DNA from 4 places in the Photobacterium atrarenae genome. Region 1 is predicted to be linked to each of the others. Evidence: riboswitches for the same ligand, from Rfam matches in the RefSeq annotation. Region 1 holds a riboswitch; each other region holds the start of a gene.
The links. A riboswitch is a leader RNA that binds a small molecule or an ion and turns the genes downstream of it on or off. The one in region 1 is predicted to bind thiamine pyrophosphate.
Positions count from the first base shown of each region.

Region 2: it holds a riboswitch for thiamine pyrophosphate, as region 1 does, so the genes downstream of both, thiD (bifunctional hydroxymethylpyrimidine kinase/phosphomethylpyrimidine kinase) here and thiB (thiamine ABC transporter substrate binding subunit) in region 1, are expected to answer to the same signal.
Region 3: it holds a riboswitch for thiamine pyrophosphate, as region 1 does, so the genes downstream of both, thiM (hydroxyethylthiazole kinase) here and thiB (thiamine ABC transporter substrate binding subunit) in region 1, are expected to answer to the same signal.
Region 4: it holds a riboswitch for thiamine pyrophosphate, as region 1 does, so the genes downstream of both, thiC (phosphomethylpyrimidine synthase ThiC) here and thiB (thiamine ABC transporter substrate binding subunit) in region 1, are expected to answer to the same signal.

Region 1 covers NZ_CP101508.1:3,049,767-3,053,955, forward strand. Annotated here, with positions in the region: gene leuC (3-isopropylmalate dehydratase large subunit) at 1-17, shown strand, start outside; gene leuD (3-isopropylmalate dehydratase small subunit) at 36-638, shown strand; gene NNL38_RS14110 (DUF547 domain-containing protein) at 773-1,555, shown strand; TPP riboswitch at 1,620-1,728, shown strand; gene thiB (thiamine ABC transporter substrate binding subunit) at 1,868-2,821, shown strand; gene thiP (thiamine/thiamine pyrophosphate ABC transporter permease ThiP) at 2,835-4,189, shown strand, end outside.
Region 2 covers NZ_CP101509.1:92,582-96,770, reverse strand. Annotated here, with positions in the region: partial or broken gene NNL38_RS16635 (ABC transporter permease) at 1-369, opposite strand, end outside; gene NNL38_RS16630 (ABC transporter ATP-binding protein) at 482-1,252, opposite strand; gene thiD (bifunctional hydroxymethylpyrimidine kinase/phosphomethylpyrimidine kinase) at 1,252-2,085, opposite strand; TPP riboswitch at 2,158-2,255, opposite strand; gene NNL38_RS16620 (VOC family protein) at 2,470-2,829, shown strand; gene NNL38_RS16615 (FAD-binding oxidoreductase) at 2,864-4,189, opposite strand, start outside.
Region 3 covers NZ_CP101509.1:190,221-194,409, reverse strand. Annotated here, with positions in the region: gene NNL38_RS17050 (response regulator) at 93-794, opposite strand; gene NNL38_RS17045 (sensor histidine kinase) at 791-1,906, opposite strand; TPP riboswitch at 2,253-2,350, shown strand; gene thiM (hydroxyethylthiazole kinase) at 2,560-3,345, shown strand; gene thiE (thiamine phosphate synthase) at 3,357-3,992, shown strand; gene NNL38_RS17030 (DEAD/DEAH box helicase) at 4,142-4,189, shown strand, end outside.
Region 4 covers NZ_CP101508.1:3,381,468-3,385,656, reverse strand. Annotated here, with positions in the region: gene ltrA (group II intron reverse transcriptase/maturase) at 1-947, shown strand, start outside; gene crcB (fluoride efflux transporter CrcB) at 1,213-1,596, opposite strand; gene NNL38_RS15745 (universal stress protein) at 1,760-2,182, shown strand; TPP riboswitch at 2,246-2,343, shown strand; gene thiC (phosphomethylpyrimidine synthase ThiC) at 2,460-4,189, shown strand, end outside.

The sequences.
Region 1 (4,189 bases):
AAGCCGCGACCGCATAATTCAGAAGGAACGAAACAATGACAGGATTTAAACAACACACCGGCCTGGTAGTTCCTTTGGATGCTGCCAACGTGGATACCGATGCCATTATCCCGAAACAGTTTTTGCAGAAAGTCACCCGCACCGGCTTTGGCAAGCACCTGTTTCACGACTGGCGCTTTTTAGATGATGCCGGCAAGCAGCCGAACCCGGATTTCGTGATGAACGCGCCACGCTACCAGGGTGCCAGTATCCTGCTGGCGCGGGAGAACTTCGGGTGCGGCTCATCCCGCGAGCACGCCCCGTGGGCACTGGCCGATTACGGTATTCAGGTGATGATCGCGCCGAGTTTTGCCGACATTTTCTACGGCAACTCAATCAACAACCAGATGGTACCGGTGCGCCTGAGCGACGCCGAAGTCGATGAGCTGTTCACATTCGTCACCGCCAACGAAGGGGCTGAAATCACCGTGGATCTGGAAGCCATGACGGTTTCAGCCAACGGTAAGCAGTACCACTTTGAAATCGATGAGTTCCGCCGCCACTGCCTGCTGAACGGGCTGGATAACATCGGCCTGACCCTGCAGCATGAGGACAAAATCGCCGAGTATGAACGCAATATTCCGGCATTTCTGGCCTGATTGCGGATATCATCCGCCCCGGCCACCGTGCCGGGGCTTTTTCAATGCTGGCAACATCTGTCCCAAAAAACTGAAAGAAAACAGCGGCCCGCAGGTCTTTTCCTTTGAACCGCTTAGAATCTGAAGGACACCCCATGCGCTCCCTGTTTGCTCTGATCCTGCTCTGCTTATCACCCGCTATTTTCGCCGCGCCCAAAGCCGACCTCTGGCCGGACTGGCAGCCGCATAACGCCGCTAGCACGGTGCAGGTTGACCACAGCCGCTGGCAACAGCTGCTGGATAAATATCTTGTCACCCAACCAACCCAGACCCTGTTTCGCTACCGTCAGGTCAGCGACAGCGATCGCTACGAGCTGGGTCGCTATGTGCGCGATCTGAGCCAAAGCGATCCACGTCAGCTCAACCGCCGCGAGCAGTTTGCCTACTGGGTCAACCTCTACAATGCCCTCACCGTCAAACTGATCCTCGACAACTACCCCGTGAGCTCGATCACTAAGCTCGGCGGCCTGTTCAGCTTCGGTCCCTGGGATGAAGAGGTTATTACCATCAACGGCAAAGCCCTGACCCTCAATGACATTGAGCACCGGATCCTGCGCCCGATCTGGCAGGACCCGCGCATCCACTACGTGGTGAACTGCGCCAGCCTCGGCTGCCCGGATCTCCAGCCGCAGGCCTTTACTGCCGCCAATGCCGAAGCCCTGCTCGAGCAAAGCGCCAAACGCTTTATCAACAGTGACAAAGGCGTGGCGGTGCGCGGCAACCGGGTACGTCTGTCATCGATCTATGACTGGTACGGCAGCGATTTCGGCACCCGTGCCCAACTGCAACGCCACCTCAACCGCTACCGGGATGGGAAACCGGTGACGCTCAACAGTGTCAGTTACGACTATAACTGGGCCCTGAACGAAGCCCGCTAACGTGCTTGTAGGCCGGACGATTGCGAGAAGCTGGCAACCCACCGCCGGGCAGATTACAATACCGGCTGTTCTCATGGGGTGTCTGAGCCCGGCTCAGACTGAGACTGCCTACGCAGAACCCATTGAACCTGAACCAGATCATGCTGGCGTAGGAATTGAGATGATTTGAAGTGCCTTTGCTTTTCCAAGTCGCAGCACGATGCCGCGAGCCCTTCTCAACCCTAAGCCGCTCAAACGATTTTCTTCTCTTGCAGGATGCAAGCGTATCAGGAGCGCACCGTGAAAAAACATCTGTCTATTTTGACCCTGGCGATGGCCGCCGGCTCTGCCTGGGCCGCCGACGAGACTCTGACTGTCTACACCTACAGCTCATTTGCCTCAGACTGGGGACCGGGCCCGGCGATTGAAAAAGCCTTTGAAGCCCAATGTGACTGTAACCTGGAATTTGTCGCCCTTGACGATGGCGTTTCCATCCTCAACCGCCTGCGCCTGGAGGGCAAAACCACCCAGGCCGATGTCGTGCTGGGGCTGGACAACAACCTGATCAGCGAAGCAAAAAATACCGGCCTGCTGGCCGAGCACCAGCTCGATACCAGCAAGCTGGATGTGCCGAACGGCTGGCAGGACACCACGTTTGTCCCGTTTGATTACGGCTACTTTGCCTTTATCTACGACAGCAGCAAGCTGAGCAACCCGCCGAAAAGCCTGGATGAGCTGGTTCAGCGCGATGATCTGAGCATCATCTACCAGGATCCGCGCACCTCGACCCCGGGCCAGGGCCTGATGCTGTGGATGAAATCCGTCTACGGCGACCAAGCCAGCGACGCCTGGCAGCAGCTGGCGAAGAAGACCGTGACCGTCACCAAAGGCTGGTCGGAAGCCTACAGCATGTTCCTTAAAGGCGAATCCGATCTGGTGCTCTCCTACACCACCTCTCCGGCGTATCACCTGATTGCCGAGAACGAAGGCAAGTATAAAGCGGCGAATTTCAGCGAAGGCCACTATATGCAGGTGGAAGTGGCCGCCAAGCTGAAGGGCAGCAATAACCAGAAACTGGCCGATCAGTTCATGGCCTTTATCCTGACGCCACAGTTCCAGGGGGAGATCCCGACCGGCAACTGGATGTATCCGGTGGTCAAGCAGGAGCTGCCGCAAGGGTTTGAGCAACTGACCCTGCCGGCCAAATCGCTGGAATTTACCGCAGAGGATGTTGCGGCGAACCGACGTGGATGGATCCGTGAATGGCAACATGCACTGACCCGTTAAAAGCGAGACGCTGTTGAATACCCGCGTAACCCAAGTATTGCCCGGCCTGATCTCGGCCGGGTTGATTGTAGCCCTGGTGGTCAGTGCCCTGAGCGCCCTGATTGGCCAGGCCCATTCCCTGAGCCCGTGGCTGATCTGGCAGGATCCCTACCTGCGCCATGTCACCGGCTTTAGTTTCTACCAGGCATTCCTGTCGACATTGCTCAGCATTGTCCCGGCGATCCCGGTCGCCTATGCCTTTTCCCGCCGCCGTTTCCCCGGCCGCAGCCTGCTGCTGCGCCTGTTCGCCATGACCCTGGTGCTGCCGGTACTGGTCGCGGTATTCGGCCTGCTGGCGATATACGGCAAAAGTGGGCTGCTGGCCCAGTGGCTGGAGCACAGGGGCGGATCGATGCCATTCTCCGTCTATGGACTTCACGGCATTTTGCTGGCCCATGTGTTTCTCAATTTCCCGCTGGCCACCCGGCTGCTGCACCAGAGCCTGGACAGTATTCCCTACGAACAGCATCAGCTGGCCGCCCATTTGGGGATGCGCGGCTGGAGCAAGTTTCGCTTAATCGCCTGGCCGCGGTTGCGCCAGCAACTGCCGCAGGTCATCGGCCTGGTGTTCATGCTCTGCTTTACCAGTTTTGCCGTGGTGATGTCGCTCGGCGGCGGGCCCAAAGCGACCACCATAGAGCTGGCGATCTATCAGGCGCTGCGCTACGACTTTGACTTGGCCGGCGGGGCCATGCTGGCCCTGTGGCAAATGCTGATCTGCTGCAGCCTGGTGTTATTCAGCCAACGCTTTGCCAAACCACTCGCCACCCTGAGCGGCGCGACTGCCCGTCCGCTGCCGCCACAACACGACAGCTGGCAGGGCAAAGTCTGGGACGGTGTGTGGATTGCCTTCACTTTGCTACTCGTGCTGCCGCCGCTGCTGGCGGTGGTCGGTGCCGGGCTGAACCCGCAACTGCCGGCGCTGCTGAGCGATCCTGCGCTGTGGCAGGCGGTCGGGACCTCGCTGAAAATCGCCTCGCTGGCCTGCCTGCTGGCACTGCTGGGCGGCGTGACGATTCTGCTGGCCAGCCGTCAGTGGCGGTTGCGCCACCATGGCCTGTCGGCCGACGGCATCGAGCTCATCGGCACCATGATTCTGGTGACGCCGGGGTTGGTGTTGAGTACCGGGATCTTCCTCCTGCTGCGCCAGTTTACCGACGTCTTTGCCGCGGCATTCTGGGTGGTGGTCAGCGTCAATGCCCTGATGGCCTTGCCCTATGTGATCAAAACCCTGAGCCAGCCGATGCTGCACATCGCCCAGCAGTACAACCCGCTGTGTCACAGCCTCGGCATGCGGGGTGGGGCCCGGCTGCGACTGGTCGAATGGCC
Region 2 (4,189 bases), on a different contig from region 1:
GAAAATGATCAGCGCGGCCATCACCACTTTGGAAGCGATGCCGTAGCCAAGCCACAGCATCAGGATCGGTGCGATGGCAAAGACCGGGATCGCCTGGCTGGTGATTAGAATTGGTAGCAGCCAGCGACGCAACGGGGCAAATAGCAACATTTGCAAAGCAAAGAACAGCCCCATTGCCAGCCCAAGCAACAGGCCGAGCAGGACCTCGGTACTCGTGACCAGGGTGTGGTGCCAGAGTACATCAAACCGGGCCATGAGCTTGTTGAGCACCGCAACCGGCCCCGGGAGGATGAAGGGGGGAAGCGAAAAGACAATGACCGCTGCTTGCCACAGGCCGAGGATGATCCCAAAGCTGATTAGTGCCCGCAGCAGGTGTTGGGAGATCCCGGTTTGAGGGCTGGATGTTTTCGCCAGCGGTGCTGCCTGAAGCGATGTTGGTGCCCCCCGTGTTTCTTGCGGATGCGTTACCTGCGGATGAGTATCAGCCATAATCACGCTCCAGTTGGTCGATAATTGATTGCTGGTGGGCTGCCATCTGGGCGTCAAACTGCCGGGGGGGATTCGATGGTGGGGCATCCAGATGGGTTAACTGCGCCGGTCGGCCGGACATGAGGTAGATCTGGTGGCCCAGGCGCAGCGCTTCTTGCGGATCATGGGTGATCAACAGCACGGTGCGATCGGCGAGTAACTCAGCAGCCAGGTTTTGTAGCTTATGGCGAGTGACCGCATCAAGGGCGGAAAAAGGCTCATCCATCAGCACCAGCGGTTTGTCCTGCATCAGGGTACGGGCCAGGGCAACCCGTTGTCGCATCCCGCCGGAGAGTTGATCCGGTCGTGCCGCGTGTTGCTCTGCCAGGCCAACCGCTTCCAGCAGTGCCATGGCTCTGGTCGTGTTTGGCTGCGATGAACTACTCCCCAGCCGCTGGCTGAGACAGACATTATCGAGCACTGACAGCCAGGGCAGCAGCAGATCCTGTTGCGCCATATAGGCAACCCGGTTATCCAGGAGCTGCTGATCGGAAGTCAGCAGCTCGCCCTGCCAGATCACATCATCGGTCAGCCCTGCCAGATGCCGCAGCAGGGTGGTTTTGCCGCAACCGCTTTTGCCTAGCAAGCAGGTCCACTGGCCGGCGGGTAAGGTCAGGTTCAAATCAACGAATAAGTCATGGTCTGCGTCCCGGTAGCGGAGCGAGGCCTGATTCAGGCTTACGCGTACTGGGGGTGATTGCGTTCTTGCGGCTGGCGACAACATCATGAACGCTCCGGCTGGAAATGTCCGTCAAAGAAATGGTGCACCGGGCCATGGCCGGCTCCAATCCGGAGTTGATCGGCATGGCGGATGGCTTCGGTAATGTAGGTTTTGGCATGGCGGACGGCTTCGATCAGTGTCAAGCCCTGAGCAAGGAAAGAAGCGATTGCTGCGGACAAGGTGCAGCCAGTACCGTGGGTGTTATGGGTGTCAATCCGCGGGTGGCTGAAGCGGAGCACCTGATCGCTCAGGATCAGCAAGTCGGTGCTTTCACGCGTTTGCGACAGGTGACCGCCTTTGAGCAGCACGGATGTTGCGCCCAGGCCGCGCAACGCTTCAACCAGCTGGGCCATGTCGTCTTCATTGTGCGGGATCTCTGCATCCAGTAAGGCCGCTGCCTCCGGCAGGTTTGGCGTGATTACATCAGCCAGCGGCAGTAATTCAGATTTTAGGGTCTCAATGGCTTCCTGTTGCAGGAGCAGATCACCACTGGTTGCGACCATGACCGGATCGATGACTAGAAATGGCGGTTGATATTGGCGCAGTTTCGCCGCTACGGTGCGGATGATGGCGCTGTCGCTGAGCATGCCGATTTTGACGGCTTTGACATCGAGATCGCTGAAAACGGCGTCCATCTGTTCGGCAACAAATTCTGGGGAGATGTTGAAAATCCCCGTGACCCCTTGGGTATTCTGCGCCGTCAGGGCGGAAATGACGGAGCAGGCATACCCACCGGTGGCTGAAATAGCTTTGATATCGGCCTGGATCCCGGCGCCGCCGCCACTGTCTGAGCCGGCAATGGTTAATGTAATTGGTGTTTTTGATTGAACGGCCATAACTACCCCTAACGGTGTTGCGCAGGGTAGCAGGTGTCTGAGAGAGGCCTGCACGGATCGGGCAGGGGGCTGAAGACACGGTTGCTAGTTCCCTACGCCATTATTAAATGGATCAGGTTCAACGGGTCCCACCGAAGTGGTCTCAGCCTATGGCTCCCCGACTAACTTACCTAAAATGATTGTTCAGAATGACTGGACACACAAATATTCGTGCCAGAAGTTGCTGTATTCTAACCACGTTTTTAACCAAGGGGCAATGTGAAAAGTGTAATTATCGGGCTGGGGGCGGAAGTTTGCATCGCAGTGGTCTACGGTTGAACAGGACTATGGTTCAATAGCGGCACGTTGACATAAAGGTGGCATGGCACAGTCAGGGAGATAAAGATGAGCCAGATAAATCAGGACAAAATCAACTATATCGAGTTTCCGGCGGTGGATCTGGAAGCAACCAAGCAGTTTTTTCACCAAGCGTTTGGCTGGGAATTTACCGATTATGGTGAGGATTACACCGCATTTTCAGACCAGGGCGTGGATGGTGGTTTTTTTCGGGCGGATTTGAAGTCTTCGACCCAGAACGGAGCTGCCTTGATAGTGCTCTACAGTGCTGAGCTTGAAGCAACGCAGGCCAAGGTAGAAGCTGCTGGCGGTACGATGGTGAAGCCGATCTTCTCGTTTCCGGGGGGACGCCGTTTTCAGTTTCTGGAGCCCAGCGGCAATGAGCTGGCTGTGTGGTCGGATCAATAACGCAGCTCCCCGCCTCGGCGGGGAGGTTTTTATCTTAGGCGACCGGCTGTGAAGGCGGTTCAGTGGCAGCCTCAGCCAATGTTTCAGGTGTTGGTTTGGTGGCAGGGTACTCTAACCAGTACTTGCCGGGTGACAGAATATGGTTGGGATCCAGGCTCTGTTTGAGTTTAGCGAGCAGGGCCAGGTGTTCTTTGTTCACAAAGGGCTTAATGGTGTCAAACAGCCCTGAACCACTGCGATACGGGCAATAGCCGGCAGCGAGCAGCGCATTGTCGATGGCGTGGTGGAAGCGGTTTGCCTTTTCGATTTCGGGTTCGGTTTTGCCAAAGCGAATGTTGGCGATCAGGACCACTGCCCGTTCGTTAACATTGGTCATGCTGTAACGCTCTTCATAACCGTATTCACGGAACAGGCGACGGCAGATACTGAGCATGTTGGCAATATCCTCGCGGGAATGGCTGCTTACTGCACAGATCCACCGAAAACAGGCCGGAAATTCTGAGGTTTTCATGGCAGAACTGGCAGTGGGGTGGTCCAGCAGAGTCTGGATCGCGGCATCGGACGGTACCCCTTGCTTGAGGTCCAGCACCAGTTTGAGGCCGTCAATCAGCGGCGATTTCAGATACTGATTGAGCTGATCGAGCAGTCGCCAGCGAAAATTGTCGAGCAGGAGAATTTTTGCGCCGGGGATCTGTTGTTTTAAGGTTTGCTTAAAGTATTGGTACCGGGCCTTGACGATTTTTTTCGGTCCGGCCAGGGAGGTGGTCAGTACCCAGGCGCCAGGTGCTTTGCGTGCCTGCTCTCCCATCGCCCGGGTCATGCTCACGGTATGCACACCGCTGGTCACCACGCCCTCCAGTTTGAGTTTGCCGATGGTGGCCACCATTTTGGGCGCATCGTCTTCTTGAGGGCAGATCACAATGACGGTAGCCTGATAAGCTGGCTTCGGTTGCAGCGCCAGCGTCATCTCGAGGACGATCCCAAGGTTCGATTGGCTGAACAATCCCTGAAGAATTGGCCCTGTACCATAGGGATAGAGGTGGCTGGCCACACTGTGTTCAAACATTCCCATGCCGGTAGTAATGATCTCACCGGTCGGCAACAGCACTCGCATGGATTGCACATGACCAAAACGATCGGCGTAGTCGGTATGGCCGAACCCGCGCTCGAGGATATTTCCGACCATGCTGGTGTGCAGGCCGGCGGCAGTAATATCCAGCTGTAACTCACTGCTTGCTTCTTGCAGGGCATGATAGAGCTGCGACTGGGTGATCCCGGGCTGGATTCGAACGTAGGCCTGCGTGTCATTGATTTCGAGAACTCGGGATAAGCGGCTGAGGTTGACAATGATTTGATTCGG
Region 3 (4,189 bases), on a different contig from region 1:
GCCGGCATCCCGTCAGAAACGGGCTGCCTGATGCTGTGGTTTATGCGGGTATGGAGCCGAGTGTCACCATGCGGCTCGGTGATACCGCGGGTCTATTCGCGATGGATCAGCTCGGGCAAAAAGCGGTAGCCGATCCCCGGTTCGGTTTTGATAAACCGGGGCTGGTCGGCATCATCATTTAATTTTCGCCTGAGCTGGCTGATGAAGATCCGGAGGTAATGGGTATCGTCCTGATGCGTCTCTCCCCAGATATCGCGCAGCAAGTGATCTTGCTTGACCAGCTCCCCGGCATGGCGGGCCAGCGTCGAGAGCAGGGCGAACTCTTTTTTTGACAGGGAAATCGGCTGGTGGTTAAGCAGCACCTCGTGGCGTTCTATATCCAGGGTCATTTGTTCAAACACCAGCTTGTTCGCCGGCTTTTCGGCAGGGATGAGATCGCGCAGCAGCACTTTGATGCGGGCCATCAGCTCGCGGATCCCGAACGGCTTGCTTAAATAGTCGTTGGCGCCGAGTTCGAGCAGGCGGACTTTTTCGTCCTCTTCATCCCGGGCGGTCAGCACCAGTACCGGCGTGGGCTGGTCACGGCGCAGGCGTTGCAGCAAGTCGCTGCCGTCCCCGTCCGGCAGACCCAAATCCAGAATGATCAGGTCGGGCGCTGCTGTGTTGATTTGCGCCTGCGCTTCAGCCACATTTGTTGCACTGACGGACTGAAACCCTTCGGCCGAAAGGGCAATACGGATGAAAGTCTGGATTTGCGGCTCATCATCAATGATGAGGATGGTGTAGGGCGTCATGACAGATCCTCGTGACAGAGCTCCTCGTAACAAGGAAGCTGGATTCGGATGGTGCAGCCTTGGTCAACCGGCACAATGGCAATGGTGCCTCGGTGGGCGTCGATAATACTTTTAGTGACGGTCAGGCCCATACCAGATCCACCGTCCGCCTGATTACCGGGGCGCTGAGAGTAGAACAGGTCAAATACCTGCTGGTGCTGGTCCGGCGGGATCCCCGGACCCTGATCGCAGATATCCAGGGTTACCTGATCGCCGTCTTGGTAGACCTCAACCCTGACTTTCTCCTGCGCCGGAGAATAAGCGACTGCATTATCAATCACATTGAACAGCGCCTGTTCCAGCAGGGAAGCCTGAACATGCACCCGGGGTAGATCCGGGATGATGTGCAAAACAATCCGATCGCTGCGCTCCCGGCGGCAGGCTGCATGCACGATCGGGGCAATCGACTGTTCCGTCGTTTGCAACGTGACTTGATCCCATTGCAGTTTCGTCGCCTGCAGCAGGTTCTCGATATAGTGGTGTAAGCGATGGCTTTCATCCATTGCACTTTGCAGCAACTCTTCCTGTTGCGGCTCTGCCAGCTTGCTGCGATACGCCTGCAAAGTACTGAGCGTTCCGATGATGGTGGAGAGCGGCGTGCGCAGATCATGGGAGACGGACAGCAGAATGTTACTGCGCAGGGTTGCTTGTTTCAGCGCCTGTTGCTGACGGCGGTAGTGCTCGGCCAGCTGGCTGGTGATCAGGGCAACGAGCAGGAACACCCCCAGGTTCATGATGTCACTGGGGTGGAACATCTGCAGGGAAAAGCGTGGTGCAGTAAAGAAAAAGTTGAAACTCAGCGCGCTGCACACGGCGGCGGCGAACGCCCGGAATCGATCCCCATGTAAAGCCACCCAGACCACACCGAGTTGTAGGATCAGCAAAACTGCCGCGGTGGAGTGAAGCCAGTGGTCGAGCAGGGCACTCACCGCCAGCGCGGCGAGGGTGGTGAAGGCCGCAAACAGCCACGGCTTGGTAAAATGCCGTGTACCGGCACAATTCGCTTGGGTGAAATGCCGCGCCCGGGCAAATCGTTGCGTTTTGATCGTCCGTTGGGGTGCAGAGGCTTTCATAACTTGGGGTCGTTGACTGAACATGGGGTGACTTTATCAGAGTTCGGGGAATGCTGGCCGTAAAGAAAGCGTAATTTCTTTTGAGTCAGCAGGTTAACAGCGGCAATGGCGATCACCTATTCGTCGAGTTGAGAGCAAATTCAAGTTTCTGGGCTGTCCTTTTGATCGGATCTCAATTTTGCTGTGATGTAAAACTTGTGTTGCATGTACTGAATTGTAAAAAACTGGGCTTCTCAACCCTGACGGTGCGTTCGATTTGGGAGCGGACTGTCGCGGGGTAAGCTGTTGAAGTGACTGAAAGTGCAACACGGCTTGTTGCGCTTTCAGTCAATATTGATATCATCGCGGGAAATAGTCGGGGAGCCGTTAGGCTGAGATCGCATTGCGAGACCCGTTGAACCTGATTCAGTTAACACTGGCGTAGGGAACTATACCGCTTGCGATGGAAGGTATCATGCCTCCGCCTCAATAAATAGATCGCCGGGCGCTGTTCTCCTTCTCCAGCCCGATGTATCTGCCTGATAAATCCAGCCTTTGTGTGCCGTCAAATGGCTGTTTCCCGCTGACATCATTTCTGTTCAGGTATTCCCCAAAATGAACCGCTCACCGGTGAGCGTGACAAGGCCGCGTCACAGTGACGCCTGAGGAAGCATATGAATACCGAAACTATCGTCTCCGCACTGAATGCCGTGCGTCAGCAAAAGCCGCTGGTGGTCAATATCACCAATTACGTTGTCATGAACAACACCGCCAATGCGTTGCTGGCACTGGGTGCATCCCCGATCATGGCGCATTCGCGTGAAGAAATGGCTGAAATGATGAGCTTTGCCGGTGCGTTGGTGGTGAATATCGGCACCCTGGATAGTTCCTGGACGCCGCGCATGGCTTATGCCGTTGAGCAAGCAAATCGACATGGCAAGCCGGTGGTGCTGGATCCGGTCGGTTGTGGGGCCAGCACCCTGCGTACCCAAACGTCGCGTCAGATCGCCCAGGCGGCAGCGCAGCTGATCATCCGCGGCAATGCTTCGGAGATTATTGCGTTGGCCGGAGAAGCAGGCCAGAGCAAAGGGGTGGATGCACTGGACAGCAGTGAAGCTGCCGTGGGGACGGCGCGTCATCTGGCCGAGGTTCATGGGTGCAATGTGGTGATTTCAGGCGCGACCGATGTCGTGGTAACCGCGGAAGGCGAGGTTCGGCTGCGCAACGGCCATGCCATGATGCCGTCTGTCACCGGGATGGGCTGTACGCTGTCGGCACTGACCGGCGCTTTTGCGGCAGTAGGTGAAACCACTGGGCTTGCCGCCGCCGCTGTCCTGGGGGTGGCCGGAGAAATCGCCGCCGAGCAGTCCGCCGGGCCCGGAAGCCTGCAGCTTAACCTGCTCGATGCACTGTATCAGCTCGATGAAACCACACTGCGCCAGCGCCTGAAGTTAGCATAAGGAACACTGTTGTGAACCCATATCATTTATATCTGGTGACAGACGATCAGCAAGATCTCGCGACCCTGACCTCGGTTGTGGCACAAGCCGTTGCGGGCGGGGTGACCATGGTGCAGGTGCGGGAAAAGCACGGTGATGTTCGCGCGTTTATCGAGCGGGCACAGGCGGTGAAAGACATCCTTCGCGGCACGGGTGTGCCTTTGATCATCAACGATCGCGTCGATGTCGCCCTGGCGGTCGATGCCGATGGTGTCCATCTGGGACAATCTGATATGCCAGCGGCGCTGGCGCGCCGATTGATTGGGGAAGACAAGCTGCTCGGCTTGTCGATTGAAAACGAGCAGCAACTGATGGAAGCTGAGTTTCTCCCGCTGGACTATCTGGGGCTGAGTGCGATTTTTACCACCCCGACCAAAACCGACATCAAGAAAGCGTGGGGCATTGACGGGCTGGCCAGGGCGATTGCCCAAAGTAGTTATCCCATCGTTGCGATTGGCGGAATCAACGCGGCTAACCTTGATGCGGTGGTGGAAACGGGCGTTGACGGGATTGCGCTGGTCTCGGCCATTTGTCACGCCGATTCACCGCGTGATGCGGCTGCTGCCTTGCGGCAACAGATGGCTATGCGGGAAACCGTTCGGGATTGACCCTCGAAGATGACTCTCGTTACTGAAGTCGGTCATTTCGCGTGGAAAAATGCTCAGCGCTTGCCGGGGTTCATGGTAGAATCCCGCGCTTACTTGTGTTGCGCCGGTTTCAGGCGTGACCTGATTGTTTGATGAACCAGAGGCGATCCATGCCATTCTCTAAACTTGGACTGAGCAAACCACTGACGCAAGCGGTG
Region 4 (4,189 bases), 330 kb from region 1:
ACCATGCATTGGTGGCAGCAAGCCACTACATCAGGGAGGGGCGGGGTTATGTAGTCGACATAGACCTGGCGAAATACTTCGATACTGTGAACCACGATAGACTGATGCACAGGCTATCGGAGGACATCACAGATAAACGGGTCCTGAAGCTGGTCAGGTCATACCTACAGGCAGGCATAATGCGAAACGGGTTAGTTGAGCAGAGGCAACGAGGGACGCCACAGGGTGGACCATTATCTCCGCTGCTATCAAATATCGTATTAGATGAGTTGGATAAAGAGCTTGAGCGAAGAGGGCATAAGTTCTGCCGATATGCAGACGACTGCCAAATCTACGTGCACAGTGAGGAAGCCGCCAATCGAGTAAAAGCCTCAATCACGGAGTTCTTGGAGCAGAAACTGAAACTCAGGGTTAACCGTGAGAAAAGTGCGGCAACGAGAGTGACAGAGCGGACTTACCTAGGCCATCGCTTTCAACGAGATGGAAGCATCCATATCTCGAAGACAGCACAAACTCAGATGAAGAAGCGAGTGCGTCAAATAACGAAGCGGAATCGAGGGCGAGAGTTGAAGACAGTCCTAGTCGAACTCACTCAATACCTAAGAGGTTGGCAACACTATTTCAAGCTTGCCATACGGAAAAGCGCGATGCAGCGCTTGGATGAATGGATAAGGCGGTGCTTACGGTGCTATCGCCTCAAGCAGCGCAAGCGCAGATACAGCATAGCGACATGGTTACGCCAAGAGGGTGTAAGCGAACGCAATGCGTGGAAGCTGGCGATGTCAGATAAAGGGTGGTGGCACTTGGCTTTATCGCCCCAGCTCAATCAGGCCATGCCAATGAAATGGTTCAAGGATATGGGTCTGTACTCGTTGCGAGATGGGTACGAGTCACTGAAAATATATTCGGAACCGCCGTATGCGACCCACGCTTGTACGGTGGTGTGAGAGGACGGAGGCCGTGAGGCCTCCTCCTACTCGATTGCCCAGCGAAGCTGGCAAACCTGTCAGGCTGAAAGAAGCCTGAATCGCCCCGACTGATACCAATCGCAGTAAATAACTGGTCATCCTAGCTTGTTCAAATGCTCGATAACTGCGTTAGAAGTTTTGATTGTAGAATAACTACTGATCAAAAAATCCTGCCTTGTTCTCAAACGTTTTTCCTGCACTATGTCTGCTCACTGATTTACTTTGATTGGTATTAGAATGGTCTTTAGCTTTTCACCAGGAGTTGATAGCCAATAAAGCAGGCCGTCAGACTGAGGGCGACATTGAGAAGCATATTGAGTCCGGCTTTTAAAAACGCGCCTTGTTGCATCAGGATGACATTATCCATGGAGAAGGTTGAGAAGGTGGTCAGGGCGCCGAGGAAGCCGAGGCCGATCATCGGACGGGCGGGGATGGCTGTGATCATGCCCTGGTTGATCGCCGACATCAGCATGCCCATGAGGAATGAACCGACCACATTGACCACCAGGGTGCCATAAGGAAAACCTCGGCCAAACCAGCTGACGCATAGCTCAGAGATCAGGTACCGCGAACAGGCACCGAATGCTCCGCCTAACGCAATTAGCCCAAGAAAGAGAAATTGGCTCATTTACACTACTTTAGATTGTGAGAACGTTGCCATACTAATACCACGATCTTGCTACGTTGATCATCTTTGCCCGGCAGTATTGATGCAATCATTGATTGAGCGACGGCATGATCATTGGTTTTAAGCACGTCACCCGCTGCGCTTATCTATGGGGAGGAAGTGTATGGCCTTGTATCAAATCGTGTTGCTGGCAGTCAACCCGGATAATCTGGATGCACATCAGCTGATGGTGAAGGCGGCTGTTATTGCTGAGCAAAATCATGCTGAACTACACGTCGCGTTTGTGGAGCCAGGGCTGGGGAATGTCAGCTTTCTCGATGCGGAGTTGGGGTTGGAAGAGGCGCACTTGGATACCCAGGCGACGCGGATTCTACAATTGTCAGCCTTGTCCCGGCGCTCCCCTTATAAAGTCCGCGCTATGCATATTGCCGATGGTGACGTTGCCAAGCACTTGCTGGTTCTGGTCAAACAGGTTCGGGCGAATCTGGTGGTGTTGGGGGTGCATAAGAGCGGTGTTCAGTGGTTTGGCGACCTCAGCCAGGTATTGTCGCAGCAAGGCGGCTGTGATGTGCTCATGTGCCATTGAACAAAGAAGTCAGAAAGCGGTATTGGATGGTTGCTGATCGTTCAGGACTTCCATATACTCGAGAGTAACTTGTCGGAGTGCCAATTGGCTGAGACCGCATTGCGGGATCCGTAGAACCTGATCAGGCTAATACCTGCGAAGGGAACAAGAGAAAATCTTCTGTATTGCTGCATCCGCAGCTGCTGTTCCAGATGATGTTACACACCCTACGTGTAGCCTCTTGTTGACGCACCCACCGATAAGCAAATTCCCTTTTATACAGAACAAGGAAATTGCTATGTCGAATCGCAAACAAGCGAGACTGGAAGCGAAACAATTCATTGATTCACTCACTACCCAACCGTACCCGAATTCTCAAAAGGTCTATATCACCGGCAGTCGTGACGACATCCGTGTCCCGATGCGGGAAATCACTCTGGCGGATAGTCTGGTTGGCGGTACCAAAGATGCGCCGGTTTTTGAGCCCAATGAGCCGGTACGTGTTTACGATACTTCCGGTCTGTATACCGATCCTGAACATGAAATCGATATCTATGCGGGCCTGCCACGGCTGCGGGAGCAGTGGATTGCTGAGCGCGAAGATACCATCGAGCTGGATGAACTGAGCTCGGCTTATTCCAAAGAGCGTCTGGCTGACGATACGCTGGATGATTTGCGCTTTGGCGAGCGGGCCCGGATCCGCCGTGCGAAAGACGGGGCGAATGTCACTCAGCTTCACTACGCGCGTCAGGGGATCATAACCCCGGAAATGGAATATATCGCGATCCGTGAAAATATGGGTCGCGCCAAGTACCGCGATGCGTTGCTAACCCAGCAACATCCGGGGCAAAACTTCGGGGCCAATCTGCCGGAAGAAATTACGCCGGAGTTTGTGCGTCAGGAAGTGGCAGAAGGTCGGGCGATTATTCCTGCCAACATTAACCACCCGGAATCGGAGCCGATGATCATCGGCCGTAACTTCCTGGTCAAGGTGAATGCCAATATCGGTAACTCCGCGGTCAGCTCATCCATCGAAGAAGAAGTCGAGAAGCTGGTGTGGTCCACCCGCTGGGGCGGCGATACCGTGATGGACCTGTCGACCGGCCGCAACATCCATGAAACCCGCGAGTGGATCATCCGCAACAGCCCGGTTCCGATTGGCACCGTGCCGATGTATCAGGCGCTGGAGAAGGTGAACGGCATCGCTGAGAATCTGACCTGGGAAGTGTTCCGCGACACCTTGCTGGAGCAGGCTGAGCAGGGAGTGGATTACTTCACCATTCACGCCGGGGTGCTGCTGCGCTACGTACCGATGACTGCCAAGCGGGTGACCGGGATTGTTTCGCGGGGCGGCTCAATCATGGCCAAGTGGTGCCTGGCCCACCACAAAGAAAGTTTCCTCTATGAACACTTCCGTGAGATTTGTGAAATTTGTGCCCAGTACGATATTTCGCTCTCCTTGGGGGATGGCTTGCGTCCGGGCTCGGTCGCCGATGCCAACGATGAAGCTCAGTTCAGCGAGCTGCGCACCTTGGGTGAACTGACCAAAATTGCCTGGGAATATGATGTTCAGGTGATGATTGAAGGTCCGGGACATGTGCCGATGCACATGATCAAAGAGAACATGGAAGAGCAGCTCAGGCACTGCCATGAAGCGCCGTTCTACACCCTGGGCCCGCTGACAACTGATATTGCCCCGGGCTATGACCACATTACCTCGGGCATTGGCGCGGCGATGATTGGCTGGTACGGCTGTGCCATGCTGTGTTACGTGACCCCGAAAGAGCACCTGGGCCTGCCGAACAAAGACGATGTGAAGGTCGGGCTGATCACCTATAAGCTGTGCGCCCATGCAGCCGACTTGGCCAAAGGTCATCCGGGAGCTCAGGTCCGGGACAACGCGTTGTCGAAAGCCCGGTTTGAATTCCGCTGGGAAGATCAGTTCAACCTAGCACTGGATCCGGAAACTGCCCGGGCTTACCACGATGAAACTCTGCCGCAGGAGTCCGGTAAGGTCGCACATTTCTG